DNA from 2 places in the Burkholderia stabilis genome. Region 1 is predicted to be linked to the other one. Evidence: riboswitches for the same ligand, from Rfam matches in the RefSeq annotation. Region 1 holds a riboswitch; the other holds the start of a gene.
The links. A riboswitch is a leader RNA that binds a small molecule or an ion and turns the genes downstream of it on or off. The one in region 1 is predicted to bind manganese.

Region 1 (7,613 bases):
CGGCGCGCAGATCCGCCTGGGCGACGTCGCGCGCATCACGATCGCCGACGGCCCGCCGATGATCCGCAGCGAGAACGCGCGCCTGTCCGGTTACGTGTACGTCGACCTTCGCGGCACCGACCTGCGCACGGCGGTTCGCGCGATGCAGCAGGCGGTCGCGCAGCAGGTCGTATTGCCGCCCGGCTATTCGATCGCGTGGTCGGGGCAGTTCGAGTATCTCGAACGCGCGGCGGCCACGCTGCGCACCGTCGTGCCGGTGACGCTCGTCGTGATCTTCGTGCTGCTGTTCCTCACGTTCGGCTCCGCCGCCGACGCGCTGCTGCTGATGTCGACGGTGCCGTTCGCGCTGGTCGGCGGATTCTGGCTCGTGTGGGGGCTCGGCCACGCGGTGTCCGTCGCGACGTCGGTGGGGTTCATCGCGCTCGCGGGCGTGGCCGCCGAATTCGGCGTCGTGATGCTGCTGTACCTGAAGGGCGCGCTGAAGCGCCGGCTCGACGACGGCGAACCGCTGACCGATGCGCTGCTGCTCGACGCGATTCGCGAAGGCGCGGTACTGCGCGTGCGGCCCAAGGCGATGACGGTTGCCGTCGTGCTGGCCGGCCTCGTGCCGATCATGGTCGGGCACGGCGCCGGTTCCGAAGTGATGCAGCGCATCGCCGCGCCGATGGTCGGCGGCATGGTCACCGCGCCGCTGCTGTCGATGTTCGTCATTCCCGCCGCGTGGCTTCTGCTTCAGCGCCGTCGTGTGCGAAGCGCGAGCCGTGCGCGGCATTCCGATGCAGTTCCTCACGGCATGAACGTGCCATCCACCCCAACCGGAGAGTCTCAATGAAGAAGTCGATTGTCACCACCGTTACCGTTACCGTCACCGCGCTCGCGATCGGCGCATTTGCCTTGCCTGCCTTTGCGTCCGGCGACATGTCGGGCATGGACATGTCCGGCATGAAAATGTCGTCCGGCGGTTCGGCCGAATCGAAGGCCGTGCTGACCGATGCCGAAGTGAAGAAGGTCGATGCCGCGACCGGCAAGCTCACGCTGAAGCACGGCGCGCTCGAGAACGTCGGGATGCCGCCGATGACGATGGCGTTCAAGGCGAAGGACGCGGCCATGCTCGAACAGGTTCATGCGGGCGACAAGGTCAAGGTGCGGATCGAGAACGTCAACGGCACGCTGACGATCGTGAAGCTCGTGAAGGCATCCTGATCGTCCGGATGCGGGCGGTGCTGCTTGCCCGCATCAATGCAGTGAAGCGCATCGCGCGGACGCGGTTTTCAAGGCCGCGTCCGCGCGCGTGCGCGTCTGCGCGCTTCAGCGCGCCAGCGTCAGGAACAGATACCCCGCATACCCCGCGCCGTTCGCGAGCAGCGCCCAGATCGCGAGCCCGCGCGTACGGGCATTGATGCGCAGCCAGGCGGCCGCCGCGAGCGTGATGATCACGCCGGTCAGCACTTCGGGGCGCGGCTCCCACGGCGTCAGCATGATGCCGATCGCCGGCAGCAGCGTGCCCTGGAACACCATCGCGCCGGTGATGTTGCCGAACGCGAGCGTGTCCTTCTTGCGGCGAATCCACAGCACGCTGTTGACCTTCTCAGGCAGCTCCGTCGCGATCGGCACGATGATCAGCGACAGCAGCAGCGCCGATACGCCGAGTACGTGCGACACGCCTTCCACGCCGTGAATGAAGCCCTTCGCGCCGCCGACCAGCAGTGCGAGGCCGATGAGCAGCTGCAGCGCGATCGTCGCCAGGTTGGTCGGCAACCCCACGCGCGACAGCAGCATCGCGTGCGGCGCTTCGGTGCCGTGGCCGGCGTCGACGAGCTGGTTCGACGCGCGGAACGTCATCACGACGTACATCACGTAGATGCCGACCAGCATCGCGGCGAGCAGCGCGCGCACCGCCCAGTTGTGATGCGGGACGAACATCGCGACGGTCGCCAGCGAGAACGCGGCGAGGAAGTAGTTCATGTCGCGCACGAAACCCGTGCGTTCGGGCGCGATCGTGCCGCGCAGCCCGCGCGAGCGGATCACGGCGAGCGTCATCAGGAAGGTGGTCAGCGTCGCGAGCATCAGCGGCGCGCCGAGGATCGCGCCGACGCCGATTTCCTCGTTCACTTGCTGGTTCGCCGTGCCGCCGGCCAGCGCGAGCAGCGGCACCATCGTTTCGGGCAGCGCGGTGCCGACGGCCGCGAACAGCGACCCGGTCACGCCTTCGGAAATCTTCAGACGTTCGCCCAGATGTTCGAGCGCATTGGTGAAAACCTCGGCGGCCACGAGGATCACGACCAGCATGAACGCGAGTTCGAGGAACATGAAAGTCATGCGGCACCTCCGCAGGCATGGATGCGGGCGGCGGCAGAGCGCGGGGAGCAGGCGGGGAGGAACATGGGGACTCCGTGGTCGGACGCTGACGAACCATGGCACATCCGCCGACGTCCGACCAGGAACGACGCGATGTGCCCATGGTCTCGCCAAGCCGATCAGGCCGAACGCGCCACGGCCGAAGCCGAGTGTGTTGACGCGTTCGCTTTCCGGGGGACGGAAAGCAGGCTACTCCCCAAAGACGAAGGGCAGTCTAGCCGAGCGAATTTCTTTCGACAAGCCTTCATCTCAAAAAAATATACCCCTCTACCCTATAGGGAAAGCACTTCGGAGATATACTCCCCTTCCCTATACAGGAGCCGTCGATGAGTCATACCGTTCGGGAAAAACAGAAGCTGCTGAACCGCGTGCGCCGTATCAAGGGCCAGGTCGAGGCGATCGAGCGCGCGCTCGGGACGAGCGCGGCTGCAACGAGGTTCTGCAATTGATCACGAGTTGTCGCGGCGCGATGAACGGCTTGCTGGCCGTCGTGCTGGAAGACCACATCCGCGAGCATCTGGTCGATGCGCACGAGTCCGACGCACACGAAGGCAGCGCGACCGAGCAGCTGATCGACGTGGTGCATAGCTATTTCAAGTAATCGGGGCAGAGCATGAATTCTTTCCGGGATGACGCGTTCGGCGCGGGGCATGACCATATCTTCCTCGGCGCGGCACACGAGCAGAACGAGCGGAGGACCTGGATGGTCATCGGCCTGTGCTCGGCAATGATGGTGGCCGAGATCGTCGGCGGCACGCTGTTCGGGTCGCTGGCGCTGGTCGCCGACGGGCTGCACATGTCGACGCATGCGGGCGCGATGCTGATCGCCGCGCTGGCCTATACCTATGCGCGCAAGCATGCCGACGATCCGCGCTTCGTGTTCGGCACCGGCAAGCTCGGCGATCTCGCCGGATTCACGAGCGCGATCGTGCTCGCGATGATCGCGATCCTGATCGGTTACGAGGCGGTTGCGCGTCTGCTGGCTCCGGTGCCCATTCACTTCGGCGAAGCGATTCCGATTGCCGTGCTGGGGCTCGCGGTGAACCTCGCCAGCGTGTGGCTGCTGAGCGGCGGCCATCACCACGGGCACGGCCATCACCATGGGCACGACCACGGTCACGACCACGATCATGGTCACGACGATGATGACCATCACGCGCATCACGATCACGGTTCGCAAACGGCAGCCCATCGCGACCACAACATCCGGTCGGCCTACGTGCACGTGATCGCCGACGCGGCCGTGTCGGTGCTGGCCATCGTCGGCCTGCTGCTCGCCCGTGCATTCGGCTGGGTCTGGATGGATCCCGTCGCGGGCATTATCGGCGCACTCGTCATCGCGAACTGGTCGTACGGGCTGATGCGCGATACGGGCGGCATCCTGCTCGACGTCAACGTCGATCGCAAGCTGGCGGCGCGCGTCCGTCATGCGATCGAGGCGCTTGGCGACAAGGTCAACGATCTTCACGTGTGGCGCGTCGGCCCGGGCCACATGAGCGCGATCGTGTCGGTCGAGACCGTCGATACGATGCGCGACGCGCGTTTCTACCATGGGCTGATCGAGGGTTTCGATGGCGTGTCGCACGTGACCGTCGAAGTGATGACGCCTGCGAAGGTGGCCTGACCGTGGCCGTGAAATCGCCCTGTATCGACCTGTGCGCGTTTGACGGCCGAACGGGTTTTTGTGTCGGCTGCCTGCGCACACGCGACGAGGCGCGCGACTGGAAGAAGCTGACCGACCATCGCCGGCACCAGATATTGAACGACCGCAATCGCCGCCAGGCGAAAATCCGGCGCGAGCCGGGAGAGTGAAGGCGGTCGGCGGCGGCGGTCGTCGTGCCGCGTCTGGTGTCGCACCGGCCGTCATGCCGATGCGACGGGCGACGCAAACGGCTTACCCTTGCGCGCCGCGCGGAAAGTAAAGCGCGAACGTCGTGCGCCCGTCGCGGCTCGCGACCTCGACCTTGCCGCGATGCAGCTCCATGATCGACTTGACGATCGCGAGCCCGAGCCCGGCGTTTCTTGCGGCGCCGTGCCGCGACGAATCGATGCGATAGAAGCGCTCGAAGATCCGGTCGACCTGCTCGGGCGGAATCGCGACGCCGCGATTCGTGACCTCGACGACCGCGTAGTCGGCCTGCACGGAAACCGCCAGCTCGATCGTCGACGCCGCGTCCGCGTGTTCCAGCGCGTTTGACGCGAGGTTGCTGATCGCGCGCCGGAACAACGTTGCGTCCGCAACGACTGGCGCCGTGCCGCGCACGTCGATGCGCACGCCGGCCTCGTCGGCCAGCGCCTGGAAATACGACGCGAGGCGGCGCAGCTCGCTGCCCGCGTCGAGTTCGGCGGTCTTCAGGTGCTGCCGCGCATTGTCCGTGCGCGCGAGAAACAGCATGTTCTCGATCATCCGCTGCAACCGCTCGCATTCCTCGATGTTCGAATCGATCAGCGCTTCGTATTCCTCGGTCGTGCGGGCGCGCGACAGCGTGATCTGCGATGAGCTGATCACGTTGGCGAGCGGCGTGCGCATGTCGTGCGCAAGATCGGACGAGAACTGCGACAGCCGCACGAATGCGCGTTCGAGTCGATCGAGCATCCGGTTGACCGACGTCGCGAGCTCGCGCAGCTCGACCGGGCCGCCGCGCGCGTCGAGGCGCGCGTTCAGGTTGTGCGCCTCGATACGCGACGTCTGCCGTCCGAGGCTCTCGACCGGGCGCAGGCCGCGCGACGCGACCGCATAACCGAGCGCTCCGACCAGCAGCGCGCCGACGGCCGCCGCGAGCCAGATGTCGACGCGATAGCTTTCGAGCAGCGACTGGCGATCGGTCGCCGTGCGCGCGAGCGCGACCTGGACGGCTTCGCCGGACGGCAGCGTGTCGCGCGCGTAGACGCAGCGCGACGTGCCGACACCGGGCGGCGCGCACGTGAACGGGCTGCCGGCTCCGGCGGCCTGGTGCGGCGCGGCGATCACGGCCGCGAGCGTGTGGCCGGCCGCGTCGGTGTGCTCGACCAGCGCGCGGTTCTGCGCATCGTAGATGCCGAGATAGACGCCCGGATGCGACAGCAGCACTTCATGGAACACGGCCGGATCGGCGCGCAGCGCGGCGGTCGATCCGCTCGCATGCGCGAGCTGCAGGAACTGGTTCAGCTTGCCGGAGATCTCGATGTCGTCGCGCCGCGTCAGCTCGGCGGACAGCGAGCGATAGAGGTACGCGCCGGTCAGCGCGAACACGAGCGCGGCGACGGCCGCGAACGCGAGCGTCAGGCGCCGGAGCAGCGAATACGATGCCGGGCCGCCGGTCACGAACGATCCTCGAGCACGTAGCCCATCCCGCGGATCGTGTGGATCAGCTTCTTCTCGTGCGCGTTGTCGATCTTCGCGCGCAGCCGCTTGATCGCCGCATCGACGACGTTCGTGTCGCTGTCGAAATTCATGTCCCAGATCTGCGACGTGATGAAGGTGCGCGTCAGCACCTCGCCTTCGCGTTCCGCGAGCAACTGCAGCAGCGCGAATTCCTGCGCGGTCAGGTCGATGCGGCTGTCGGCGCGCCGCACGCGGCGCTTGATGAGATCGACTTCGAGATCGGCCACATGCAGGATGTCGCGCACGTTGCGCGGCGCGCGCCGTAGCAGCGAGCGGATGCGCGCGAGGAATTCGGCATACGCGAACGGCTTGAGCAGGTAGTCGTCGGCGCCCAGTTCGAGCCCGGCGACCTTGTCCTCGATCGCCTCGCGGGCCGTGAGCAGCAGCACCGGCGTTTGCTTCTGCGCGCGCAGCCGCCTGAGCACCTCGAAGCCGTCCATCTCCGGCAGCATCACGTCGAGCACGACGAGATCGAAATCCTCGTGCAACGCGAGGAACAGCCCGTCCTTGCCGGTCTCCGCGACGTCGACCGTATAACTCGCCTCCATCAGCCCCTTCCGGAGGTACGACGCCATCTTGGGTTCGTCTTCGACTATCAGTATCCGCATGGTGAGGCTGGCTGTCCGTGATTCCAGCCGGTCAGTTTAACGCCTGAGCTTACGGCGTCGGGCGTGCGCGAATCATGACCGCCGGATGACGGAATTGTCATGAAGCGCGGCCCGCCGCTGCGCGCGCGTTTCATGAAAAACCGGTCATGTTTCGGCCATGCGGTCGTCACGCCGGCGGCGATAAGCTGCAGCCGTCTCGTATCCGGAGCACGCCTTCGCGGCGCTGCGCCGGCCCGTTCGATCGTTGCCTGCCTGATTCCGTTTCCATGTCGTACTGGCGCAAATTCATCCTCGTCGTGCTGCTGGCGCTGAGCCTGCCGATTCAGTCGTTCGCGGCTGTTTCGATGCAGTGCGCGGGCGCTGCGGTGCAGCGTGCGGAAACCGCGCCGCACGCGATGCCGGGCGCGCCGGGCAGTCATCACGATCACGGCAATCACACGACGCATGCGCCGTCGTGCTCCGCCTGCGTGTCCTGCTGCTTCGGCACGGGCATGTCGGGCGCGCTCGCGGTGCCGGCCGTCGCGGACGTCCGGGCCGCGATCGTTTCGCCGCCGCCGTCAGCCGTCGTCGTGTCGTTCCTGACCGGCGGCATCGACCGGCCGCCACGTCGGCGTCCTGCCTAGTCCCCGCGTGCGGCCGACCGGCCGCGATCCGACCTCCGTGCCGGCAGCCGCGCAAGGCTCGCCGGACGACTCACGACGAGATTCATTCATGCGACTGATTACTGCGGCGCTGCTTGGCGCGGCGGCCATCGTGCCGTCGCTCGCGCCGGCGCAAACCCTGTTTCCCGACCCGGCGGATGCCGCCGCGACGGTGCCGGACGTCACCGTGACGTCCGCGTTCGACGGCTATCGCCCGTATCGGGACGACGAAGGCCCGGGCTGGAAACAACTGAACCGGGACGTAATGGCACGACCCGCAAAGCGCGATGCGAAGCCCGGCAACACGACAGGTCACGGCGGCGTGCATTCGACACACGGAGGGGCCGCGCGATGACGCATCTTGCGATATCGCCGAGGATCGGCGCGGCCGTGGTCGTGCTCGCCTTCCTCGCGGGCTGCACGACGTTTTCGAAGGACGGCGGTTTCGACGCGGTTTCGACGGCCGCATCGGAGCGCATCGGGAAGGACGCCGTCGTCGTCAGGACGGATGCCGACCGCGCAGCCGTCGACCAGCGGACGAAGGAGCTGCTCGCGAAGCTGCTGTCGATCGACGACGCGGTGCAGGTCGCGCTGCTGAACAACCGCGGCCTGCAGGCGTCGTATGCGGAACTCGGGCTGTCG
Region 2 (7,613 bases), on a different replicon from region 1:
CGCGCTCGCGACGTTCGAATCCGCATTGCCGCTGTTCGAGCGCTATCGCCATCGCCTGATCGGCGTGGGCCTCGATTCGTCCGAGCTCGGCCATCCGCCGACGAAATTCGCGCGCGTGTTCGAAAAAGCGCGTGCGCTCGGGCTGAAGCTCGTCGCGCATGCGGGCGAGGAAGGCCCGCCCGCCTACATCTATGAAGCACTCGACGTGCTGAAGGTCGACCGGATCGACCATGGCGTGCGCAGCATCGAGGACGCGGCGCTCGTCGAGCGCCTCGCCGCGACGCGCACGGCGCTCACCGTGTGCCCGCTGTCGAACCTGAAGCTGTGCGTGTTCGACGACATGGCGAAGCACACGCTGAAGGCGCTGCTCGATCGCGGCGTCGCCGTGACGATCAACTCCGACGATCCGGCCTATTTCGGCGGCTACGTCAACGAAAACTACTTCGCGACGGTCGCGGGGCTGCAGCTCACGGATGCCGAAGTCCATGCGGTGATCCGCAACGGCTTCGAGGCGTCGTTCGTCGAACCGGCGCAACGCGACGCGCTGATCGCGCGCCTCGACGCGTACTGGCAGGCCGCGTGACGGCTGGCATCGAGGTGCGCTAGACAGATGAAACACGGCAACGGCATCCGCTTCGCGAACTCCGGTCCGGCATTGCGCCGGGCGGGTCGCGTGCGTCTGTATGCGCCAGGCATGAACGCGCGCCGCTCGGGCGTCGCACGCGTGGCGGCGAAGCTGTTCGTCGCCGCCCGCCGGCGCCTGCTGCCGTGGCTTGCCATGCCGTTCGCCGCCGCATCGATCGCGATCGCCAGCGCAGGCAGGTTCGCCGGCAGTCACGCGCCGGCGGCCGCCACGTTCGCCCGCGCAATCGCCTCCGGCCGTGCCGCACACAGCGTGGCGCGGTCACTCGCGAAACGCCGCCCCGCCCCCGCGCGGGCGTCGCCATCCATGCCGTCGCCCGCGCGGCGTCGCTCGCTTTCTTCTGTTCGCCTTACCTTGATGCAGGACCATTCGTCATGACGCAAACCGCTTTTCGTTCCCAACTGCTGACCTTCAACGGCGACCCGGCACAATCGAGCCAGGCCGCGAACTACGAGACCGACGGCCTCCTGATCGTCGACGACGGCAAGGTCGTCGCGGCCGGCCCGTATGCGCAGCTCGCCGCGACGCTCGCGCGCGACGCGATCGTCCATGACCTGCGCGACAAGCTGATCGTGCCCGGCTTCATCGACACGCACATCCACTATCCGCAGACGGACATGATCGCGTCGCCGGCGCCGGGCCTGTTGCCGTGGCTCGACAAGTACACGTTCCCGACCGAGCGCCAGTTCGGCGACCCCGAGCATGCGCGCGAAGTCGCCGACTTCTTCGTCGACGAACTGCTCGCCTGCGGCACGACGAGCGCGCTCGTCTACTGCACGGTGCACAAGCAGTCGGCCGATGCGCTGTTCGCGGCGAGCGACGCGCGCGACCTGCGGATGATCGCGGGCAAGGTGCTGATGGACCGCAACTGCCCCGAATTCCTGCGCGACACCGCGCAATCGGGTTACGACGACAGCGCCGAGCTGATCGGCCGCTGGCACGGCAAGGGCCGCCAGATGTACGCGCTCACGCCGCGTTTCGCACCGACCTCGACCGAGGCACAGCTCGAAGCGTGCGGCGAACTCGCGCGCCGCCATCCGGACGTGTTCGTGCAGAGCCACGTCGCGGAAAACGTCGACGAGGTGAAATGGGTGGCCGAGCTGTTCCCCGGCCATCGCAGCTATCTCGACATCTACGACCGCTACGGGCTGCTGCGTCCGCGCGCGGTGTACGGCCACTGCATCCACCTCGACGACGAGGACCGCCGCCGGATGGCCGAGACGCGCACCGTCGTCGCGCACTGCCCGACGTCGAACTTCTTCCTCGGCAGCGGGCTGTTCGATTTCGACAAGGCCGGCGAACACGACGTGCCCGTCACGCTCGCGACCGACGTCGGCGGCGGCACGTCGTTCTCGATGCTGCAGACGATGAACGAAGCGCACAAGGTTGCGCGGCTGTCGGGCCACCACCTGACCGCGACGCGGATGTTCTGGCTCGCGACGGCCGGCGCCGCGCAGGCGCTCGACCTCGCCGACACGGTCGGCACGCTCGAGCCGCGCACCGAGGCCGACTTCGTCGTGCTCGATCCGCAGGCCACGCCGCTGCTCGCGCGCCGCACGAAGCGCGCGGATTCGCTCGAGGAACTGCTGTTCGCGTTCGCGCTGCTCGGCGACGACCGCGCGGTGTACCGCACCTATGCGGCCGGCGCACTCGTCCACGAACGCGGCGCCGCACGCCGCTCCGCAGCCGCGTAACGGCCCGCCGGGCACCGTCCCGGCGTGCGCGGGCATCCGCCGCCGCGCATGCCGGGCCGCCGAAGGCGCCACGCGCCCGGTGTTTCCCGCCACGCCGCGAGGCCGCTTTCCCGCGCGCGACGCGCCGTGCTAGAATTCGCCGCTCATTGGGGAGTAGCCGCTCCGCTCGATGCCTCGCGCCAACGGCGCGCATCGTGACGGAGGCGTCCGTCAACAGACTTGGCCGTTCGTTCGGCCATGGCGGACGCAGCCACCTAGGCCTGGCGAGACCGATGGTTCACAGTGCGCCGCATCAGGGCCCGGCGCGCCGTGGATCGTCGCTCGCACGCACAACATCGGCCCGCGGAACCCCACACGTGTCCCAAGCCTTCCTGATCTCCACCGGCGCCGTCGCCCTCGCTGAAATCGGCGACAAGACCCAACTGCTTTCCCTCGTGCTGGCCGCGCGTTATCGCAAGCCGGTGCCGATCATCCTCGGCGTGCTCGTCGCGACGCTCGTCAATCACGGTTTCGCAGGCGCGCTCGGCGAATGGCTCGGCGCGCTCGTCACGCCGTCGATCATGCGCTGGGCGCTCGCATTCTCGTTCATCGCGATGGGGTTGTGGATCCTCGTGCCGGACAAGCTCGATGCCGACGAAGCCAACGCCAACCGCTCGCGGCTCGGCGTGTTCGGCGCGACCCTCGTGGCGTTCTTCCTCGCGGAGATGGGCGACAAGACGCAGATCGCGACCGTCGCGCTGGCCGCGCGCTTTCAGGACTATATCGGCGTCGTGGCCGGCACGACGTTCGGGATGATGCTCGCGAACGTGCCCGCGATCCTGCTCGGCGACCGCTTCGCGCACCGCCTGCCGACGAAGCTCGTGCACGGGATCGCGGCCGTGCTGTTCGTGGTGCTCGGCGCGCTGGCGCTGCTCGGTATCGGGGTCTGACGGACGGATGTAGCCGGCGCGGCCGGGCGGCCGCGCCGATGCGGGCGCTGCGTTACTTCGCGACCGCCGCGCCCGACGCCGGGGGAGCCGGCACCGCGCGCTCGTTGGCGGCCGGCGCCGCCGGCCCGCCGCGCTTGTCGACCGGCAACCGGACCGAACGGACCGAGCCGTTCGACAGCGGGAAATCGGCGAGCGCGCTGCGGGCGAGGAACGGCATCGCATACAGCAGCGTGCCGTTGTCGCCGGTCGTACGCGCGGACACGTTGTAGACCTCCTTGCCCGTTGCGCGCTCGGTGATGCGGATGCCGAGCGTGTAGTCGAACACCTGATACGTCTGCGCGACGTAGCCGGCCGGCATCGGCCCCCAGGGGCCCCACGGACCCCACGGCCCGCGCCGCCAGTACGGCCCGGGCGCGAACCACGGATCGTAGTAGACCGGCTGCGGCACCGTCACGAGATCGCTGCCGACCGTGTAGGTCAGCCCGACGAGATACCGCGCCTGCGCCTGCGGCACCTGCCGGAACGCATACGCGGACAGCTCGCTCGCGACGATCGGCTCGTAGGTCGATTGCTCGATACTGTTTTTCTGCGCATCGGTGCGCGTGAACGCATAGGTGCGTGTCGCGTCGCTGCCGCTCCAGTCGGAGAAGGCCGTGACCTGGGTCGTCACGTAGCTGGTGCAGCCGGTCAGCAGCGCCACGCACAGCACCGCCGCCCAGCCCGCACCGCGTTGAATCCATTCGCGTTTCATGTTGATCCTCGTCGATCCGTCACCCATCCGTCGCACCGCGCGAACCGGACGGGATGCCGATAATACGCGGACTGCCGGAACCGGTAAAAAGTTCGCCCGGCACGCAGCCGCAAGGCTTTGTACAATGGCCCGGTTCGCCCGGCCCGTGCCGCGGGCCCGTCCCCCACTCCACCGATCTCGACGACCATGTCCGACAACGCTTCCTCCACCGTGATCCGCCGCGCCGACTACACGCCGCCGGCCTTCCTCATCGATTCCGTCGCGCTCGAATTCGATCTCGCACCGGCCCGCACGATCGTCAGGAATACGATGCGCGTGCGCCGCAATCCGGATGCCGCGCCGGCGCCGCACCTGGAACTGCTGGGCGAGGCGCTCGAATTCCTCGGCGCACGGCTGGACGGCGCGCCGCACGGCGCCGTGCGCGCGCACGAGCACGGGCTGACCGTCGAGAACGTCCCCGATGCGTTCGAGCTGACGCTCGAAAGCGCATGCGCGCCCGACCAGAATACGACGCTGTCGGGCCTCTACGTGTCGAGCGGCAACTTCTTCACGCAGTGCGAAGCCGAGGGCTTTCGCCGCATCACCTACTTCCTCGACCGTCCCGACGTGATGGCGTCGTACACGGTCACGCTGCGCGCCGACAAGGCCGCTTACCCGGTGCTGCTGTCGAACGGCAACCTCGTCGATTCGGGCGACCTGCCCGACGGCCGTCACTTCGCGAAGTGGGAAGACCCGTTCCGCAAGCCGAGCTACCTGTTCGCGCTCGTCGCGGGCAAGCTCGTCGCGATCGAGGAAAAGATCACGAGCGGCTCCGGCAAGGAAAAGCTGCTGCAGGTGTGGGTCGAACCGGCCGATCTCGACAAGACGCGTCACGCGATGGATTCGCTGATCCACTCGATCCGCTGGGACGAAAAGCGCTTCGGCCTCGAGCTCGATCTCGACCGCTTCATGATCGTCGCGGTCGGCGATTTCAACATGGGCGCGATGGAAAACAAGGGGCTCAACATCTTCAACACGAAGTACGTGCTGGCGAACCCCGAAACCGCGACCGACACCGATTTCGCGAACATCGAATCGGTGGTCGGCCACGAGTATTTCCACAACTGGACCGGCAACCGCGTGACCTGCCGCGACTGGTTCCAGCTGAGCCTGAAGGAAGGCCTGACCGTGTTCCGCGACCAGGAATTCTCGGCCGACATGGCCGCGGGCGACGAGATCGACTCGGCGGCCCGCGCGGTCAAGCGCATCGAGGACGTGCGCGTGCTGCGCCAGCTGCAGTTCGCCGAGGACGCGGGCCCGATGGCGCATCCGGTGCGCCCGGAGAGCTACGTCGAAATCAACAACTTCTACACGATGACCGTCTACGAAAAAGGCTCGGAAGTCGTGCGGATGTACCAGACGCTGTTCGGCCGCGACGGCTTCCGCAAGGGGATGGACCTGTATTTCAAGCGCCATGACGGCCACGCGGTGACCTGCGACGACTTCCGTCACGCCATGGCCGACGCGAACGGGCGCGACCTCGCGCAGTTCGAGCGCTGGTACAGCCAGGCCGGCACGCCGCGCGTGTCGGTGCGCACCGCGTACGACGCAGCCGCGCGCCGCTATACGGTCACGCTCGCGCAGGGTTACGGCGACGCGTCGCCGGCCGCGCGCGAAACGCAGCAGGGGCCGCTGCTGATTCCGTTCGCGATCGGCCTGATCGGCCGCGACGGCCGCGACCTGCCGCTGCGTCTGGACGGCGAAGCCGCCGCATCGGGCACGACGCGCGTGCTCGACTTCACCGACACCGAGCAGACCTTCACGTTCGTCGACGTGCCGGAAGCGCCGCTGCCATCGCTGCTGCGCAACTTCTCGTCGCCGGTGATCGTCGAGTACGACTACAGCGACGACGACCTCGCCTTCCTGCTCGCGCACGACAGCGATCCGTTCAACCGCTGGGAGGCCGGCCAGCGCCTCGCGACGCGTGCACTGCTGACGCTCGCCGCACGCGCTGGCGCGAACGAGCCGCTCACGCTCGGCGAGAACTTCATCGCCGCGTTCCGCCGCGTGCTGACCGACGCGACGCTGTCGCCGGCGTTCCGCGAACTCGCGCTGACGCTGCCGTCGGAAACCTATCTCGCCGACCAGATGGCCGAAGCCGACCCGGCCGCCGTGCATCGCGCGCGCCTGTTCGTGCGCCGCCGGCTCGCAACCGAGCTGCGCGCCGACTGGCTCGCCGCGTACGAGCAGCACCAGACGCCCGGCGCATACGAGCCGACGCCGGAAGCTTCCGGCCGCCGTGCGCTGAAGAACCTCGCGCTCGCGTACCTCGCGGAGCTCGACGATCCGGCCGACGCCGTGCGCCTCGCGACCGCGCAGTACGACGCGGCGAACAACATGACCGATCGCGCGGCTGCGCTCGGCGCGCTGCTGTCCGCCGCGGCCGCGGGCGCGAACGAGCCGGCCGAGCATGCGCTCGACGACTTCTACCGCCGCTTCGACAAGGAAGCGCTCGTGATCGACAAGTGGTTCGCGATGCAGGCCGCCCAGCGCGGCACGCCCGCGCAGCCGACGCTCGCGAAGGTTCGCAAGCTGCTCGCGCACCCGGCCTTCAACCTGAAGAACCCGAACCGCGCACGCTCGCTGATCTTCAGCTTCTGCGCGGCCAACCCCGCGCAATTCCACGCGGCGGACGGCTCGGGTTACGCGTTCTGGGCCGAACAGGTGCTCGCGCTCGACGCGATCAATCCGCAGGTCGCCGCGCGCCTCGCGCGCTCGCTCGAACTGTGGCGCCGCTTCACGCCCGCGCTGCGCGACCGGATGCGCGAAGCGCTCGAGCAGGTCGCCGCCGGTGCGAAATCGCGCGACGTGCGCGAGATCGTCGAGAAAGCGCTCGCCTGACGCGATCGACCGCATCGCGCTTGCGCGATCAAGCCGGCGCCGCCTTGTTGCGGCGCCGGCTTTTTTATTGCGCGCGCGCCGCCGGAACCGGGCGCAATCGCGGGGTCTGACCGCGCGGTTTGCCGCCTCAACCGCCCGCGCCCTGCCCGTCGCCCGCCCCGGCCATCGAGCCGATCCGCCCGTCCGGGCATGTAACCGGACGAAAAAAGCCGGCGGCCCGGGAGGCGCGACGGGTAAAATTGCGGCCATTCAAGGATTCTTTTGGCCTTTCGGAGTCTGTCATGTCCATTGCCCGCCGCACCACGCTGTCGAAGTTCCTGATCGAACAGCAACGTGAGACCAACAACCTCCCCGCCGACCTGCGCCTGCTGATCGAAGTCGTCGCACGCGCGTGCAAGGCGATCAGCTACAACGTGTCGAAGGGCGCGCTCGGCGAAGCGCTCGGCACCGCCGGCAGCGAGAACGTCCAGGGCGAAGTGCAGAAGAAGCTCGACATCCTGTCGAACGAAATCCTGCTCGACGCGAACGAATGGGGCGGCAACCTCGCCGCGATGGCATCGGAAGAAATGGAAACGTTCTTCCCGATCCCCGCGAACTACCCGCGCGGCGAATACCTGCTCGTGTTCGACCCGCTCGACGGCTCGTCGAACATCGACGTGAACGTGTCGATCGGCACGATCTTCTCGGTGCTGCGGTGCCCGGACGGCAAGCAGGCA

Region 2: another riboswitch for manganese. It lies ahead of BBJ41_RS07080 (TMEM165/GDT1 family protein); the one in region 1 lies ahead of BBJ41_RS29675 (sodium:calcium antiporter).

Annotation. Positions count from the first base shown of each region.
Region 1 is NZ_CP016443.1:2,646,601-2,654,213, forward strand. It holds gene BBJ41_RS29665 (efflux RND transporter permease subunit) at 1-832, shown strand, start outside; gene BBJ41_RS29670 (copper-binding protein) at 829-1,203, shown strand; gene BBJ41_RS29675 (sodium:calcium antiporter) at 1,309-2,319, opposite strand; yybP-ykoY riboswitch at 2,400-2,568, opposite strand; partial or broken gene BBJ41_RS29680 (metal/formaldehyde-sensitive transcriptional repressor) at 2,685-2,959, shown strand; gene dmeF (CDF family Co(II)/Ni(II) efflux transporter DmeF) at 2,972-3,982, shown strand; gene BBJ41_RS29690 (DUF1289 domain-containing protein) at 3,985-4,170, shown strand; gene BBJ41_RS29695 (heavy metal sensor histidine kinase) at 4,253-5,662, opposite strand; gene BBJ41_RS29700 (heavy metal response regulator transcription factor) at 5,659-6,330, opposite strand; gene BBJ41_RS29705 (hypothetical protein) at 6,597-6,953, shown strand; gene BBJ41_RS29710 (hypothetical protein) at 7,042-7,326, shown strand; gene BBJ41_RS29715 (TolC family protein) at 7,323-7,613, shown strand, end outside.
Region 2 is NZ_CP016442.1:1,520,081-1,527,693, forward strand. It holds gene BBJ41_RS07065 (adenosine deaminase) at 1-583, shown strand, start outside; gene BBJ41_RS07070 (hypothetical protein) at 611-1,021, shown strand; gene guaD (guanine deaminase) at 1,018-2,337, shown strand; yybP-ykoY riboswitch at 2,474-2,616, shown strand; gene BBJ41_RS07080 (TMEM165/GDT1 family protein) at 2,694-3,266, shown strand; gene BBJ41_RS07085 (DUF4136 domain-containing protein) at 3,319-4,017, opposite strand; gene pepN (aminopeptidase N) at 4,204-6,897, shown strand; gene BBJ41_RS07095 (class 1 fructose-bisphosphatase) at 7,179-7,613, shown strand, end outside.